Regions from separate parts of the Micromonospora inyonensis genome, predicted to be linked through region 1. Evidence: riboswitches for the same ligand, from Rfam matches in the RefSeq annotation. Region 1 holds a riboswitch; the other holds the start of a gene.
The links. Region 1 has a riboswitch for ZMP and ZTP ahead of GA0074694_RS23785 (glycine hydroxymethyltransferase). Riboswitches for the same ligand answer to the same signal wherever they lie in the genome.
Positions count from the first base shown of each region.

Region 2: linked by a shared signal. The riboswitch ahead of GA0074694_RS06515 (bifunctional 5,10-methylenetetrahydrofolate dehydrogenase/5,10-methenyltetrahydrofolate cyclohydrolase) and the one ahead of GA0074694_RS23785 (glycine hydroxymethyltransferase) in region 1 are both predicted to bind ZMP and ZTP.

Region 1 is NZ_FMHU01000002.1:2,087,905-2,096,466, reverse strand. It holds gene GA0074694_RS23810 (antibiotic biosynthesis monooxygenase family protein) at 1-266, shown strand, start outside; gene GA0074694_RS23805 (S1 family peptidase) at 595-1,593, shown strand; gene GA0074694_RS23800 (TIGR03089 family protein) at 1,700-2,458, opposite strand; gene GA0074694_RS31125 (MFS transporter) at 2,600-3,403, opposite strand; partial or broken gene GA0074694_RS33200 (aminotransferase class I/II-fold pyridoxal phosphate-dependent enzyme) at 3,419-4,048, shown strand; gene GA0074694_RS23790 (hypothetical protein) at 4,111-4,365, shown strand; gene GA0074694_RS23785 (glycine hydroxymethyltransferase) at 4,418-5,860, opposite strand; ZMP/ZTP riboswitch at 5,878-5,967, opposite strand; gene GA0074694_RS23780 (metallophosphoesterase family protein) at 6,098-6,973, shown strand; gene GA0074694_RS23775 (hemerythrin domain-containing protein) at 6,985-7,485, opposite strand; gene GA0074694_RS23770 (S8 family peptidase) at 7,618-8,562, opposite strand, start outside.
Region 2 is NZ_FMHU01000001.1:1,428,841-1,437,402, forward strand. It holds gene GA0074694_RS06505 (TFIIB-type zinc ribbon-containing protein) at 1-394, shown strand, start outside; gene GA0074694_RS06510 (maleylpyruvate isomerase N-terminal domain-containing protein) at 555-1,232, shown strand; ZMP/ZTP riboswitch at 1,259-1,343, shown strand; gene GA0074694_RS06515 (bifunctional 5,10-methylenetetrahydrofolate dehydrogenase/5,10-methenyltetrahydrofolate cyclohydrolase) at 1,365-2,225, shown strand; gene dnaB (replicative DNA helicase) at 2,260-3,666, opposite strand; gene GA0074694_RS06525 (hypothetical protein) at 4,059-5,567, shown strand; gene rplI (50S ribosomal protein L9) at 5,713-6,162, opposite strand; gene rpsR (30S ribosomal protein S18) at 6,177-6,416, opposite strand; gene GA0074694_RS06540 (single-stranded DNA-binding protein) at 6,458-6,973, opposite strand; gene rpsF (30S ribosomal protein S6) at 7,071-7,361, opposite strand; gene GA0074694_RS06550 (deoxyribonuclease IV) at 7,985-8,562, shown strand, end outside.

The DNA.
Region 1 (8,562 bases):
ACCAGGTCAGCGGGGTGCCGGGGCACCTGGTCGACCAGGTCTGCCGGTCGGACGTCGATCCGGAGCAGTGGTTGGTGACCAGCGAGTGGGCGACCCTGGCCGACTTCGAGGCGTGGGAGCGCAGCGCCGGGCACCGGGAGCTGCTGCGGCCGATGCGGGAGTGCTTCACCGAGGCGAGATCCCTGCGGTTCCTGGTGCACGCCCAGACTCCCGCACCGGAGGCCGTCTGCTCGGTCCCGGCGGAGGTCGACGTCGCGCACTGGTGAGGTGGACACCGGCGGGTCGGGGCCCGGCGGTCGGGACGACGGTGTCGTCCGGCCGCCGGGCCCGTCGGCGTGCCCGGCCGGCGACCGGACGGCCCACCGGCGTCGGTAGCCCCGGCTGGCGTCCGCCGCTGACGATCAGGCCGACGAACGATACGGCATGTCGGCACGTAGTGGAGGGTGGCCGCGCCCACCAGCGGCCGAGTGGACCGGCCCGGACCACGGCACAGCCTGGACGCAGGGACCGCCAGGTGTAAGTATGTCGAGCTATCGATCAACCGGGATCGGTTCGGCCTCCCAGGAGGAACCCGTGAGACTCACCCGACGCGCGATGATGTCCGCCGCCGCCGCGACCATGATGCTGGGCGCGGTCGCCGTGTCGCCGGCCCAGGCCGCCCCGCAGATCCTGACCGCCGAGCGCGCCGCCACGCTGGCCGCCTCCCTCGGGGCCGACCGCACCGCCGGCTCGTTCGTCGACGCCGCCGGCCGTACCGTCGTCACCGTGACCGACGCCCGCGCGGCGGCCTCGGTCCGCGCCGCCGGCGGGGTGGCCCGAGTGGTCGAGCGCAGCGCCCGTGCCCTGGAGCGCGCCCAGTCCCAGGTGGACCTCGGCGTCACCGGCACCGCCCTCTACGTCGACCCGGCCACCAACCAGGTCGTCGTCGGCGTGGACAGCACCGTCACCGGCGCGAAGCTGACCCGGGTCAAGGCCGCCGTCGCCGCCTCCGGCGGAGCGGCCCGCCTCACCGAGCTGGGTGGCACGCTCAGCACGCGGATCTCCGGTGGCGACGCCATCTACGGCGGCGGCTACCGCTGCTCGCTCGGCTTTAACGTGCGCAAGGGCAGTGAGTACTTCTTCCTCACCGCCGGCCACTGCACCGACGCGGTGAGCGCCTGGTACGCCAACTCCGCGCAGAGCACCAAGCTCGGTGACCGGACCGGCACCAGCTTCCCGGGCAACGACTACGGCATCGTCCGGTACACCAACACCTCGATCGCCATCGACGGCAGCGTCGGGTCGCAGGACATCACCTCCGCCGGCAACGCGGTCGTCGGCCAGTCGGTGACCCGGCGGGGCAGCACCACCGGCACCCACAGCGGCACCGTGACCGGCCTCAACGCCACCGTCCGGTACGCCGAGGGAACCGTGCGCGGCATGATCGCCACCAATGTCTGCGCCGAGCCGGGCGACAGCGGCGGCCCGCTCTACTCGGGCAGCACCGCCCTCGGCCTCACCTCCGGCGGCAGCGGGAACTGCCGGACCGGCGGGACGACCTTCTTCCAGCCGGTCACCGAGGCGCTGAGCAAGTACGGCGTCGCGGTCTTCTGATTCGTCGAGGACGCCGGGCGGCGTGGCTACGGCCGCACCGCCCGGCAACGACCAACTCCGGACGTGGCAGGCAAGGGCCTCCGGGCAGCTGCCGCCCCGCCTCGGTTCAGAGAACCCGGGTGACCTGTTCGGCGGCGGCCAGTGCGGCGCGGCGCTCGGGGGAGCAGTTGGCGCAGACCACCACGGACGCGCCGGCCGCCAGCGGGGCGAGCAGCCACTTCACCGGCTCGTCGTGGACGGCCGCGTCGACCAGGATCCGGTCGCCCGGTCGCAGTCCGCCGGCCTCCGCGACGGCGCGGGCCACCTCGCCCCACTGGGCGTAGCTGGTGCCGTCGACGCTGGCGGCGTCCGACCGCCGGACCACCGCGACCGGGGGTGGGGCGGCGGAGCGCAGGTCGAGTTCGGTGACGAAGTCCAGGTAACCGGTGGGTGGGGGCGGCGTCGGCGCCCCGAGCGGCCCCAGCCCGAGCACGAACCGGTGGGTGGCCTCGGGTGGGTTGTCCAGCCAGTCGTCGATCCGGGGCCGGTGCACGAAGCTGGCGTCCAGCGGCTCGTGCCCGCCAGGGCCGAGCGTGGGCAGTCCGGCGGTGGCCCGGCCCCGGTACGACACCGCCACCCCGGCGGCCCAGCAGCCCAGCAGCACGGCAGCGGTCTGCCAGTGCGGCGGCAGCAGCACGGCCGCCCGGTCGCCGGCCCGCAGCCGGCAGCCGTCGCGGAGCAGCCCGGTCGTCCGGGCGGCCCACGCACCCAGTTCCGTCGCGGTCAGTGTGGTCCGCTCGCCGGTCGCGTCGTCGTAGTACGTCAGCAGCGGCTGGTCCGCTCCGGCGGTCGGCAGGCCGGGCAGGTCGACAGCGGGCATGGTCATCGGGGACTCCAGAGCGGACGTGGAACGGCGGTCCCACCCTATCCGTCCGCCACCCTCGCCGACCCGCCCCGGCTCGCCAGCCGGGCCGAGCAGCGCGTCGGGCGAGTCCGATCGTGGGGTGAGTGGTCACCGGGTCGGTGGTCAGGCGGTGGCGGTGGCCTTCTCCGGGGTGCCGAGACGGGCCGAGGGAGGGCCGGTGAGCAGCGGCACGGCGGTCACCCCGAGGCAGACGACGCCCGAGAGCAGCAGGGTGGGCGTCAACCCGAGCATGCTGACCCCGCAGCCGGCCAGCAGCGCGCCGACCGGCAGTCCGGCGAAGCCGACCGCCCCGGCGATGCCGATCACCCGGGTCTGCAACGCCGGGGGCACCCGCTCGTAGAGGGCGACGCCGAGCAGCGGGTTGATCGCGCCCACGCCGATGGCCGACACGAAGGTCACCCCGAGCACGACGGTCAGGTCGTCGGTGGCGGCCAGGGCGAACAGTCGGGGCGTACCGCTGAGCGCGGCGCCCAGCACGAACGTGGCGAACGCGGGCAACCGGGGGCCGAGCCAGGTGAAGAGCAGGCTGCCCAGCAGCGCCCCGCCGCCGAACGCGCCGAGCACCAGGCCGAGCCCGGTGGGGGAGCGGAGCACCTCGTCGACCCAGATCGGCACGAAGACGGCGATGCTGGCGTTCGCCACCATGTTCAGCGCGAAGACGACCAGCAGCATGTTGCGCAGCAACTGGTCGGTACGCAGGTAGCGGAAACCGCCGCGCAGCGCCGTCCAGTAGCCCTCCCGGGTCGGCGCCGCGTCGCCGGCCGGTGCGGCCGGGGCCGGAAGCGCCACCAGCAGCCCGATCAGCAGGGCACACACGGCGAACGTGGCCGCGTCGATCAGCAGCGCGGTGGCGGTGCCGAACCAGAAGATGAGCAGCCCGCCCAGACTGGCGCCGAGCAGGGTCACCACCCGGTTGAGCCCCTCTTCCCGGCCGACGGCACGGCCCGGCTGCCCACCCTCAAGGCGCTCGACGAGTGGGGCCGGGTGGTCTACCTCGGCTCGTTCGCCAAGACCGTGCTGCCCGGCGCCCAGGTCGGCTACGTCCTGGCCGACCAGCGGGTCTGGGGTGCCGACGGGACGGTGGGGCTGCTCGCCGACCAGCTGGCCAAGATCAAGAGTATGGTCACCGTGAACACCTCGCCGATCGCCCAGGCGGTCGTCGGGGGCCGGCTGCTGGCGCACGGGTGCAGCCTGGCCCGGGCGAACGAGCGGGAACGCGCGGTCTACGCCGGCAACCTGCGGCACCTCACCGCCGGCCTGGCCCGGCGGTTCCCACCGCCGTCCCCGGTGCGCTGGAACGTCCCCGCCGGCGGCTTCTTCGCGGTGGTGACCGTACCGTTCCCGGTCGACGACGCGCTGCTGGCCCGTTCGGCACAGGAGTGCGGCGTGCTCTGGACGCCGATGGCCCACTTCTACGACGACACCGCCGCGGTCGACGCGCTGCGGCTGTCGGTCAGCGCGGTCACCCGCGAGCAGATCGACCTGGGCCTGGACCGGCTGGCCGCCCTGCTCGCCGATGAGATGGACCGACGCGGCGTGTCGGTGACCTGACGGCGGGCGCGACACGTCCCCGGCGGTCGGCGGGCTCCGCTGTGGACGGCGATAATGGAGCGATGGTCGCCTGGGAGTACGCACTACTGGTCCGCCGCTACCAAGGGCAGGGGCGCAGTTTCGAGGTCACGTTCATCTGGTACGGGCCGGACGGCTCACGCCGGGACGTCACCCCGTACGGCGACACCGCCATCGCCCACCTGAACCGGGTCGGCCGAGAGGGGTGGGAACTGGTCGCCGCCGCCGAGGACGTCAACAACGTCCAGGGCAGCACCGAGGTGCACCGCTACCACCTCAAGCGGCCGATCACCATCTGACGCGCGGCGGGGGCGGTGCCGGACCCGGCACCGCCCCCGCGCGTCCGCCGCGTCAGCCCAGGTCGACGGTGGGGTAGAGCGGGAAACCGGCGACCAGGTCGCTGGCCTGCTTGGCGATCCGCTCGGACACCGCCGGCTCCAGGGTGTACTTCGCCTTCGACGGCGTGCCGTCGGCGTTCGACCCCGGGCGGGTCTGGCTCAATACGGTGTGGATCAGTTCGGCGGTCTCGTCCATCTGGTCGGTGCCGAGGCCCCGGGTGGTCAGTGCCGGGGTGCCGATGCGGACGCCGGAGGTGTACCACGCGCCGTTCGGGTCCTGCGGCACGGCGTTGCGGTTGGTCACGATGCCGGAGTCCAGCAGGGCCTGCTCGGCCTGACGGCCGGTCAGCCCGTAGCCGGTCACGTCGATGAGCACCAGGTGGTTGTCGGTGCCCCCGGTGACCAGGGTGGCCCCCCGCCGCAGCAGCCCCTCGGCGAGGGCCTGGGAGTTGGCGACGATGCGCTGCGCGTAGTCGGCGAAGTCCGGGCGGCGGGCCTCGGCCAGGGCGACCGCCTTGGCGGCCATCACGTGCGGCAGCGGGCCGCCGAGCACCATCGGGCAGCCCCGGTCCACCTGCTCGGCCAGCTCCGGGCCGCAGAGCACCATGCCGCCGCGCGGTCCGCGCAGCGACTTGTGGGTGGTGGTGGTGACGATGTGCGCGTGCGGCACCGGGTCGAAGTCACCGGTGAAGACCTTGCCCGCGACCAGCCCGGCGAAGTGCGCCATGTCCACCATGAAGGTGGCGCCCACCTCGTCGGCGATCTCCCGCAGGATCCGGAAGTTCACCTTCCGGGGGTACGCGGAGTAACCGCCGACCAGGATCAGCGGCTTGAACTCCCGGGCCGCCTCGGCGACCTTGTCGTAGTCGACCAGCCCGGTGGTCGGGTCGGTGCCGTAGCTGCGCTGGTCGAACATCTTGCCGGAGATGTTCGGCCGGAACCCGTGGGTGAGGTGGCCGCCGGCGTCCAGCGACATGCCGAGCATCCGCTGGTTGCCCAGTTCGCGGCGGAGCGTGAACCAGTCGGCCTCGGTCAGGTCGTTGACGTGCCGGGCCTGCGCCCGCTTCAGCGCCGGGGCCTCCACCCGGTCGGCCAGGATCGCCCAGAAGGCGACCAGGTTGGCGTCGATGCCCGAGTGCGGCTGCACGTACGCGTGCGCGGCCCCGAACAGCTCCCGGGCGTGCTCGGCGGCGAGCGCCTCGACCGTGTCGACGTTCTGGCAGCCGGCGTAGAACCGGCGGCCGACGGTGCCCTCGGCGTACTTGTCGCTGAACCAGTTGCCCATCGCCAGGAGTGTGGCCGGGGAGGCGTAGTTCTCACTGGCGATCAGCTTGAGCGACTCCCGCTGGTCGGCCAGCTCGGCACCGATCGCGTCGGCGACCCGGGGCTCGACGGCGCGGATCACCTCAAGGGCGCTGCGGAATGCGGTGGACTCGGCGTTCGACGACGACGGCATGCGACCTCCAGTACGGTGCGGAAGGCCCAGGCGCTCGGCGTGCGTCCTCATGACGGGGCCGCTTCCCGATGGTGCTCCATCCCCACGCGCCAGTCACGGCCCACCGGTGATCCTACCGGGTCGGCCCGCCGGCCTCCGGCGCGCCTCCGCCGGGGCTGGAACGGGCCACGAGCGTCGACGCCGGGCGCGCGTACGCGGGGACGCTGGCCCCACGGGGGTGTCCGTAAGATCGGGGCCATGGTGGGGGAGGACGGCGGCAGTCTGGTCGCGATCAGTGATCTGCACGTCGGGTACGCGGACAACCGGGGGATCGTCGACGAGCTGCGTCCGGAGTCGCCGCAGGACTGGCTGCTCGTCGCCGGGGACGTGGGCGAGACGGTCTCGCACATCGAGCGGACGCTCGCCCAGCTGCGCGAGCGCTTCGCCAGGGTGATCTGGGTGCCCGGCAACCACGAGTTGTGGACCCCGGCCACGGACCCGGTGACCCTGCGGGGTGAGGAGCGCTACCGGCACCTGGTCGACCTGTGCCGCCAGCTCGACGTGGTCACCCCGGAGGACCCGTACGAGATCTGGCGTGGCCCGGACGGGCCGGTCCGGATCGTGCCGCTCTTCCTCGGCTACGACTACACGTTCCTGCCCGAGGGGATGGACCGGGAGGCGGCGCTCGCCGAGGCGCACCGCACGGGCATCGTCTGCACCGACGAGTACCTCCTGCACCCGGACCCGTTCCCGAGCCGGCAGGCGTGGTGCGAGGCCCGGCTGGCGCAGACCCGGGCGCGGCTCGACGCGCTCGACCCGATGCCGACCGTGCTGGTCAACCACTATCCCCTGGTGCGGGAGCCGACCCGGATCCTGCGGTATCCGATCTTCGCCCAGTGGTGCGGCACGACCGCGACGGCCGACTGGCACCTGCGCTACCGGGCCGCCGTGGTCGTCTACGGCCACCTGCACATCCCCCGCACCAGCGTTCACGACGGGGTGCGGTTCGAGGAGGTCTCCCTCGGGTATCCGCGCGAGTGGAAACGCCGCCCGAACCCCCCTCGACTGCGGCAGATCCTGCCCACCCCGCCCGGCGACCTACCGGAGTGGCCGGCGATCCAGCCACTCCGGTAGCCGGGCTCAGGCTAGGCGGTCAGCGCGTCGAGCGCCTTCTTCAGCGCCTTCGGCGCGGTCGGGGTACGCGGGGCGTCGGGGCGCAGCGCCAGCATGCGCTCACCGATCTCCTGCAACTGCTTACGGCCGAGCGCCTCGCGCACTTTCGGGAACCACTCCTGTTCCTCCTCCTCGACGTGGTGTGTCACGTTCTCGATCAGCACCGTGGTCTTGGCGACGAAGCGCTCGTCGTCGGCGTCCATGGTGGCCAGCTCGGCGCAGAGCACGTCGGCGACGTGGTGCTCCTCGTACGACTCCAGGATGTCGTCCTCCAGGTCGGGCAGGAGCCGGCGGATCTCCGGGTACATCACCTCGTTCTCGAGGTACGTGTGCACGGTCAGCGCCTCCAGGATCCGGGCCACCAGCTCCTGCCGTCGGCGCGGTGGTCCTTCCTGGGCGTCCTGGAACTCCCGGAACAGGCGACGCATCTCCTTGTGGTCTTCCTTGAGCAGCACGATGGCATCGGTGGACACCGTTGACCTCCTCGGATGGGCTGGTGACCACCCTGCTACCCCCTCACCCGGCCGGGCGAAACAGACCTCACCCGGACGGGTGAGGGCCCGGCGCGTTCCCGCGCCGGGCCCTCACGTGCTGCGACCCCGCTGTTACCGGACGGCCGCGTGAGCGTCGACCATGCCGGCGCCGTAGAAGCCGTTACGCGCCCCGCCGGAGCAGGTGGCGTCGTACTCGCTGCCCAGCAGCGGCACGGGGTTGTACACCCCGGCCGGGCAGGACAGCGGGGTGGCGGTGCGCTCCACGAACGCCGCCAGCTGACCCGGGTTCATCTCCGGGTGCGCCGAGGCGGCCAGGGCGGCCACGCCGGCCGCGTGCGGGCTCGACATCGAGGTGCCCTGCTTGTAACCCCAACCGTTGGTCCGGGTCGTCACGTTGAACGTGGTCGACAGGATCGCGTCGGAGATGGTGGAGGGGACACCCTGGGTGCGGAAGCGGGTGTCGCCGCCGGGCGCGGTCACGTCGACCACACCCTGCCCGTACGAGGAGTAGTAGCTCTTCGCCCCGGTCGGGCCGACCGCCGAGACGGTCACCACGCCCGGCGCCTCGCCCGGCAGGACGAGGCAGGCGCTGTTGACCTCACGCACCTCGGGCGTCCCGTTGTTCGGGCTGCCCGAGTCGACGTTCTTGTGCGCCAGGTCGTAGTTGGAGTTGCCGGAGGACGCCACGTGCAGTACGCCCTTGCTCTGCGAGTACCGGATGGCCCGCTGGACGGCCTGCCACACCGGACGCTGCCGGGCGTCGTTGCGGCAGTTCAGCTCCCACGGGTCGATGTAGTAGCTGTTGTTGGTCACCTGCATGCCGTGCTCGGCGGCCCAGAGAAAGCCGCAGACCGCCGCCTCGGGGAAGATGTAGCCGTCGTCGTTGACGACCTTGACGGCCGCCACCTTGACGCCCGGGGCGACACCGGTGACGCCCACGCCGTTGACGGCGGCGGCGATGGTCCCGGCCACGTGCGTGCCGTGGTCGGAGGTGGTCGGGTTCCAGGACGCCTCGGTGGTGTCCGGGGCACCGCCGACGCAGCTCGCGCTCTTGTC
Region 2 (8,562 bases), on a different contig from region 1:
GCGCCAGTACGAGCGCAGCGGAGTCATCGTCGACCAGTGCGGCGACTGCCGGGGGATCTTCCTCGATCGCGGCGAACTCGAAAAGCTGTTCGAGGCGGAGGCGAACTGGAACAAGCAGCACGCCACCACCCCGGCCGCACCTCCACCCCCCGGCCCGGCACCGGGGCACACCCCCGGCCAACCCGGCGGGTACGCGCCTCCGCCACCCCCGCCGCCCGGTGCCGCGCCACACCAGCCCGGTTACGGCACCGTGCCCCCGCCCCCACCCCCGCCGCCGGGCTACCCGGCCGCGCCCGCACCCGCCTACGGCGGCCAGGGCCACCAGCACTACGGCTACCACGGGCACTACCGCCGCAAGAAGCAGCACGGTTTCCTCGGCGACTTCTTCGGCTGATCCATCCGGCGCTCCGCCGGCCCACCCGCCCGGCATTCCCGGGCTGACCCACCCCGTGGTCCTGCGGACCGACCCACGCCGGGGCGACCGGACCGGAACCCGCCGGTCCGGTCGCCCCGCCGCCGCGCGGAGCACCGCCAGCCGTGCGACGCTCGGCACCATGACCGAGTTCCGGCCGCACGAGGCGCTTGCCGAGGCGTACGCGGGCATCAGCGCGGTCGTCGGTCACCTCGACGACCACGATTTGCAACGGCCCACCCGCTGCCGGGGCTGGCTCGTCGCCGACCTGCTCTTCCACCTGCTCTGTGACGCCCAACGCGCCCTGGTCGCCCTGGCCAGCCCCGCCGACGGCCCAGTCGACTCCGACGACGTCAGCTACTGGCGGTCGTTCCCGTCCGACGACGGCGAATCCGCCCGGCACGCCTGGTGGGCCCGCCGGTCCGCCGCCGCCTTCGACCGTCCCGTCGGAGTGGTCCGGCTCTGGACCGAGACCGCCCCGGCCGCCGTCCGCGCGGCGACCGCCGCCGACCCGGAGCACCTGGTGACCACCCAGGGGCACGTGCTGCGCGTCGCCGACCTGCTCGCCACCCTGACCACCGAGGCGGCGGTGCACCACCTCGACCTGACCGTCGACCTGCCCGACGCGCCGGGCCCCGGCCCGCTGGCCCGTACCGTGGCGGTGACGACGATGGACGGCCTGCTCAGCGACGACGCGGTCCGGCCCGCCAGCTGGACCGACGAGGAGTACCTGCTGAAAGCGACCGGCCGGATCCCGCTCACCGACGCCGACCGGGCGGACCTGGGCGAGGTCGCCGGCTGGTTCCCGCTGCTGGGCTGAACAAGGCCCCACCGGCGAGTACAGTGTGGACGGTCCGTTACTGGCGTTGAGGTGGAGCACCACCGGGGAGCGGCCCGACGACCGTCGATGCCGTACGCCTGGGCGACCCTCCACGAGGCTCAGGAGTGCCCCATGGCCCAGACGCATCCGGCCCGGCTGATGGACGGCCGTGACCTCGCCCGGCGCATCATCGACGCCAGTTCCGCCACCGCCGCAGACCTGCGGCAACGCACCGGCACCGCCCCGTGCCTGGCCACCGTGCTGGTCGGCGAGGACCCGGCCTCCGCCACCTACGTCCGGATGAAGCGCAACCGCTGCGAGCAGGCCGGCATCCGCTCACGACATGTCGCCCTGCCCGCCTCGACCACCACGGACGAACTCGTCGGGGCGATCACCGCCCTGTCCCGGGACCCGCAGGTGCACGGCATCCTGCTCCAACACCCGGTCGGGGCGCACATCGACGAACGCGCCGCCTTCGAGGCCATCGCCCCAATGAAGGACGTGGACGGCGTCACCACGCGTTCCTTCGCCGCGATGGGATTCGGGCTGCCCGGCTTCGTCTCCTGCACGCCCGGCGGCATCCTCCGGCTGCTCGACGAGTACCGGGTCGATCTGGCCGGCAAGCACGCCGTGGTGGTGGGCCGAAGCCCCATCCTGGGCCGACCGGCCGGACTGCTCCTGCTCGGGCGGGACGCCACGGTCACCTACTGCCACTCCCGTACGACCGACCTCTCCGCGCTCACCCGGGAGGCCGACGTCCTGGTCGCGGCCGTCGGCCGACCGCGTCTCCTGACCGGTGCGGACATCAAACCCGGCGCGGTGGTGGTGGACGCCGGCTACAACCCGGGCAACGTCGGTGACGTCGACTTCGCGTCCGCCCGGGAGCGGGCCAGCCTGATCACCCCGGTCCCGGGCGGGGTCGGGCCGATGACCATCGCGGTTCTGTTGGCCCAGACGGTGGAGGCGGCGACCCGGCAGCTCGGTGTGCGCTGACCCGGAATCGCATCCCGGGCACGGAAACGATCCGTCAGACGATCGCCATGTCGACGAACCGCGACAGATGGAGCTGTGCGGCCACGGTCACGGTATCGGTCGGTCCATTCCGATGCTTGGCAACTATGAAATCCGCCTCCCCGGCCCGGGGCGACTCCTTGTCGTAGTAGTCATCCCGATGCAAAAGTATGACAACGTCCGCATCCTGCTCAATTGATCCCGACTCACGCAAATCGGACAACTGCGGACGCTTGTCGGTACGCTGCTCGGGACCACGGTTCAGCTGGCTCACCGCGATGACCGGGCACTCGACCTCCTTGGCGAGGAGCTTGAGCCCTCGGGACAGGTCCGCGACCTCCTGCTGCCGGCTCTCCGTACGCTTCGGCGAGGTCATGAGCTGGAGGTAGTCCACCACGATCATCTTGAGGTCGTGCCGCTGCTTGAGCCGTCGCGCCTTGGACCTGATCTCCATCAGGTTCATGCTCGGGGTGTCGTCGACGAAGAGCGGCGCCTCGCTGATCTCGCCCATGCAGCGGGCCAGCTTGGTCCAGTCGTCGTCGGAGAGCTGCCCGCTACGCAGCACGTGCAGGGGCACCCGCGCCTCGGCCGAGAGCAGTCGCATGACGATCTCGACCTTGCTCATTTCCAGCGAGAAGATCGCGGCAGCCTGGTTCGCCCGAATAGCAGCATTTCGGGCAAAATCCATACTTGCCGTTGATTTGCCCAGACCGGGCCTTCCTGCCACGATGATCAACTGGCCGGGGTGCAGGCCGTTGAGCAGACGGTCCAGGTCGCTGAAGCCGGTCGGCACGCCGGTCATCACGCCGCCCTGCGCACCCACCGCCTCGATCTCATCGAGGGTGGGCTGGAGCATGTCGGCGAGGACGGCGAAGTCCTCGCTGACCCGCTTCTCGGTGACGTCGTAGATGGCCTGCTGGGCGAGGTCGACCACGTCGTCCACGTCGCGGCTGCCGCCGGCGGCGGTGCCGTAGCCCAGCTGGACAATCCTGGTGCCGGCCTCGACCAGCCGGCGGAGCACGGCCCGCTCGGCGACGATCCGGGCGTAGTAGGCGGCGTTGGCCGCGGTCGGCACGCTCGCGATCACGCTGTGCAGGTAGGGGGCACCGCCGATGCGGACCAGGTCGCCGGAGTCGGCCAGGGCAGCGGCGACGGTGATCGGGTCGGCCGGCTCGCCGCGGCCGTAGATCTCCAGGATGGTGTCGAAGATGGTGGCGTGGATCGGCCGGTAGAAGTCGTGGGTCTTGAGGATCTCGACGACGTCGGCGATGGCGTCCTTGGACAGCAGCATTCCGCCGAGTACGCACTGCTCGGCGGCGACGTCCTGGGGCGGGGTCTTGTCGAACTGCCCGTCCCGCGGGGCCGGAGTGGGTGGCTGCCCGTTGGCCCGGGACTCTGTTCGCCTGTCGTCGGTGACCGACACCGGCTCCCCCCTCCGCTGCGTCGGATCGCGTCCGGCCGGCCACCGGCGTGGCGGCTCGCCGCCGACCGGTCCGGCGATCGGGGGCCATCGTGGGGCCGGTCGGGGGCCAACCATACGGAACCCGAGGTGAAGGGCTCAAGCAACCCGGTGGACGAGCCTCGGGACAACCTGTGGACAGGACGCCTCTGGGTGTGTGCAGCTTGTGCACAAACTGTGGATAACTCGCGGGTAATCCAGGTCACAATCGCCTTGAGCTGCGAGAACTCTGCACACAGCCTGTGGAGGAAGATTTTCCCGGCCGATCGGGCCCGGCATCGTCCCGTACTATCTCGGACATCGGCTCCGCCTGGCGGAGCGGATCGCACTTCGTGGAGAAGGGTCACGCTCCGGCCGTGAGCAACCGGGACTGGGCGCATGAGGTCAGCTCGCGTGAGCGTGCGCCGATGTTCCCCTGGAGTGATCCGGCCGAGCCGGAGCCGTCCTTCCCCGCCGACCACTGGACGAGCAGCCGACCCCCCACTGCGGAGCACGAGCGGGCGGGGGTGGTCGGCGAGCACGTGCCCCGGTGGGCGCGGGACGGGTCCGTCCCGGATCCGGGTGGTGGCGGCCGGCACCGGCACGACGCGCCGGGCGAGGAGCGGGTCCCGGTCGATCTCGGCTGGCGGGGCAACGGGCGGTGGGGCGCCGGGCCGACGGGCTGGCAGGAGCCGGCGGGCGGTGAGGTGTCGATTCCCGGTGCCGGCTGGTCGGAGCAGTATCGGGGGCGGCGGGTGGAAGACCCGTCCGGGTACGTCGGAAGCCGCCGGGCGGAGCCTGTACGGGACGATCCTCCTGCGGGTCCACCACCGAGCCGGCACAGTGGTCCGCCGTCGCCCCGTTCCGCGGTGTGGCCGGCCGGGGTGGAAGGTCCGCTCGGGCCGGCTGGACAGCCCGAGGAAATGCCCTGGCAGCCGCCCCGGTTGCGACATCAGCGGGGTGCCACGGGAGAACCGACCCGACGGAGCCGGCACTCGGCGGACGGGCCCCGGTCACGGGAGGCCGATCCGGAGTGGGCGGCCCGGGATCCTGGAGCGTGGCACCGGCCGGACCGGGAGCCGGCGGTGTCGCCGGATCCGTGGGATGCCTCGGGTGTCCACGGCTGGGACCGGCCGCTGGCTCCCGGGCGTGGCGGGTGGTCGGACGGCGGCCACCGGTGGTCGGAGTTCACCGACACTGGGCAGTGGGCGAGCGGCCAGCCCCGGCGGCGGGACCGTGAGCCGGGGGCCTGGTCCTCGCCGGAGTCATCCGAGGGCTTCTGGCCCGGTACCCGGCTCTCCGGCGACGACCCCCGGTGGATGGGGACGCCGCAGTCCGCGCCCCGGTCCCCGGCGGTGCCCGCATGGCCCGGGTCGGGTCCGGCGCCGCAGCATCGTCCCGCCCCCGCACCGGTGTCGTCGGGTGCGCCGGTGACCTCGCGCGGCCCGGCCCCGGTGCTGTCGCCCGGTGGGCTGCCGGGTCATCCAGCTGCCGGGGCACGGCCGCGTCCGGGTCGGGTGGTCGCGGTGCCTCAGGCCCGCCGGATCGAGGAGGACCTGCTCGATCCGGATCCGGCCGGCGGGATCCGATCGCTGCTCTACACCGTCGGCTGCTACCTGCTGCCGGCGCTGGCGGTCTTCGTCTGGCTGCTCACGCTGAGCGGTCAGGCCCCGGCCGGTTGTGTCACGGACCTCACCGGTGCCGGTTGCGACTCGCCGCAGTCACACGCGATCGAGTCGTTCGTCTCCGGGGGGCCACGGTTCGGGCTGGCGCTGGCGACGAGTCTGCTGGTGGCGGTGCTGCTACGGCGAATCGGGACGACGTGGCGTACGGCGACGCTGGCGTTGGCGTCGTCGGTGGTGGGCGGGGGCTGTCCACGGTGCTGATCAGCGCGGTGACCGGCGAGCCGATCGGCTGATCCGGCCACCTCTCTGGGTGGACTGCCCGGAGGAGGACCGCCGCCCGCGGCACCCCCGTACGCCGAGAGGCCCGCACCGGCTCGGTGCGGGCCTCTCGCAGGTGGTGCCGTGGTTACTTGCTCTGGACCACGTTCAGGTCGAACTTGGCCGTGACCTCGGGGTGCAGCTTGATCCGCACCGGGTACGAGCCGAGCGACTTGATGTGACCCGGCAGCTCCAGCCGACGCCGGTCGAGGGTCGGGCCGCCGGCCGCCTTGACGGCGTCGACGATCTCGGCCGGGGTGACCGAGCCGAAGAGCCGCCCGCCGTCACCGGCGCGGGCCGTCAGGTTGACCTTCAGGCCCTCGAGCTGCGTCTTGACCTCGCTGGCGTGGCCGAGGTCGCGGATCTCACGGGCCGAGCGGGCCCGCTTGATCACCGTGACCTGCTTCTCCGCACCCTTGGTCCAGGCGATCGCGAAGCCCTGCGGAAGCAGGTAGTTCCGGCCGTAGCCGTCCTTGACCTCGATGATGTCGCCCGGGGCACCGAGACCGGACACCTCCTGCGTCAGGATGATCTTCATTTCGGTGCCTCCTCTCAGCGGGTGGTGGCCGTGTACGGCAGGAGCGCCATCTCACGGGCGTTCTTGACCGCACGAGCGATCTGGCGCTGCTGCTGCGAGGTGACGCCGGTCACCCGCCGAGCGCGGATCTTGCCGCGGTCGGAGATGAACTTGCGCAGCAGCGCGGTGTCCTTGTAGTCGATGTAGTTGATCCCGTCCTTGTCGAGCGGGTTCACCTTCTTCTTCGGCTTGCGCAGTGCCGCAGCCTTGGCCATTGCTCGTGCTCCTGGTTTGCGATCGCGGGCGCTCGGCGCCATTAGAACGGGGGCTCCTCGTCGAAGTTTCCGCCGCCCGAACCGCTGCGGGAGGGGGCCGGTGCAGCCGATGCCCAGGGGTCGTCGAAGTTACCTCCGCCGCCCTGGCCACCACCACCACCGCCGCCGCCGAAGCCGCCGCCACCGCCGGAGCGGGACATCTTCTGCACCTTCGCCGTGGCGTACCGCAGCGACGGGCCGATCTCGTCGACCTCAAGCTCGATGACGGTGCGCTTCTCGCCCTCGCGGGTCTCGTACGACCGCTGCCGCAGCCGGCCGGACACGATCACCCGGGCGCCCCGCTGGAGCGACTCGGCGACGTGTTCGGCGACCTGGCGCCAGACGGTGCACGAGAGGAACAACGGCTCGCCGTCCTTCCACTCGCCGGAGGCCTTGTCCAGGAACCGGGGCGTGGATGCGACCCGGAACTTGGCGACCGCCGCACCCGAGGGGGTGAAACGCAGCTCAGGGTCATCGGTCAGGTTGCCGATGACCGTGATGGTGGTGTCTCCTGCCATGACCATCTCCTCGCACACTCGTCAGACGCTGCACAGGCTCGCAGAGCCGTACGACAGAGCCGACGAGTTCGATCCGGGCGAACCGGGGGGTGGACGCTTAGCGCATCTCCGGCCGGATGACCTTGGTGCGCAGCACGGACTCGTTGAGACGCAACTGACGGTCCAGCTCGGCCACCGCTGCGGGCGTCGCCTGCAGGTCGATGACGGCGTAGATGCCCTCAGTCTTCTTGTTGATCTCGTACGCGAGGCGCCGGCGGCCCCACACGTCGGTCTTCTCCACCGAGCCACCCGCAGTCCGAATCACGTTCAGGTACGTGTCGAGCGACGGGGCGACGGTGCGCTCCTCGAGGCTGGAGTCGAGGATCACCATGATCTCGTAATGACGCAAGACGTGCTCACCTCCTGTGGGCTAGGCGGCCACGGTCCTTCCGTGGCAGGAGGTCGTGCGTCGTGCCCGGTCCGGCCTGGGGGAACCCAGCCGGCGACGGGCAACCGGGCAAGGATACCCGGTCCCGACGATCATGCCGGCGACGGCCGGACACATCGCGTGGCGTACCGGCGGGGGCCGGGGCGGAAAGGGGACCGGGGCCCTCTCCCGCTCGTCGCACACGACGGGAGTGGGCCCCGGTCCACTGGGGCCGCGGGGCGCCCGGTCCGCATTCCTTGGGTGGGACCTGGGGAGGAACGACCACACCGATGAGGTTGGACCGGAAGCACCCCGCGGAGCTATATCGTGTTGTTATCTGAAGCTACAGCATGTGTTGCCACCTGCTGAGCGAAATGCCCTAATTGCTGGGATCTGGGCCTCCGGGGGCGCTCCCGTCGCCCGCCGGGCCGTAGGACGGTGGGTGGCCCGGTCCACGCGGGTGATTCGGGCTCCCACCAGGTCAACGACCACTCCGGAGCAGGGTGACGCCGGCCGGGGCGGGGCCCCACGGACGACGCGACGCGGGCCGCACGACGGCCCTTGCCGTCACCCGACGGCGACGACCGCCACGTAGGCTCGCCTGCATGCGTATCGGAGCCCACGTCGACTCGGCCGACCCGCTCGCGGAGGCGGCGTCCCGAGCCGCCGACGCCGTGCAGTTCTTCCTCTCCGACCCGCAGGGATGGAAGGCACCGAAGCCGAGAGAGGACACCGACCGCCTGCGCGCCGCGGAGGTCGACATCTACGTCCACGCGCCGTACGTCATCAACGTCGCCACGACCAACAACCGGATCCGGATCCCGAGCCGGAAGCTGCTGCTCGGGCACGCGACTGCCGCAGCCGGCATCGCCGCGAAGGGGGTGATCGTGCACGGCGGTCACGTCAACGCCGGCGACGACCTGGCGACCGGCTTCGACAACTGGCGCAAGACCTTCGCGTACGCCGCGGACAACGGCGGGTTCGGCGTGCCGGTCCTGATCGAGAACACCGCCGGCGGGGAGAACGCCTGCGCCCGGCGGCTGGACGCGCTGGCCCGGCTCTGGGACGCGGTGGGCGCCTACGACGTCGGATTCTGTCTGGACACCTGCCACGCCCACGCCGGTGGGGAGGAACTGCTCGACCTGGTGGACCGGGTCAAGGCGGTGACCGGACGGATCGACCT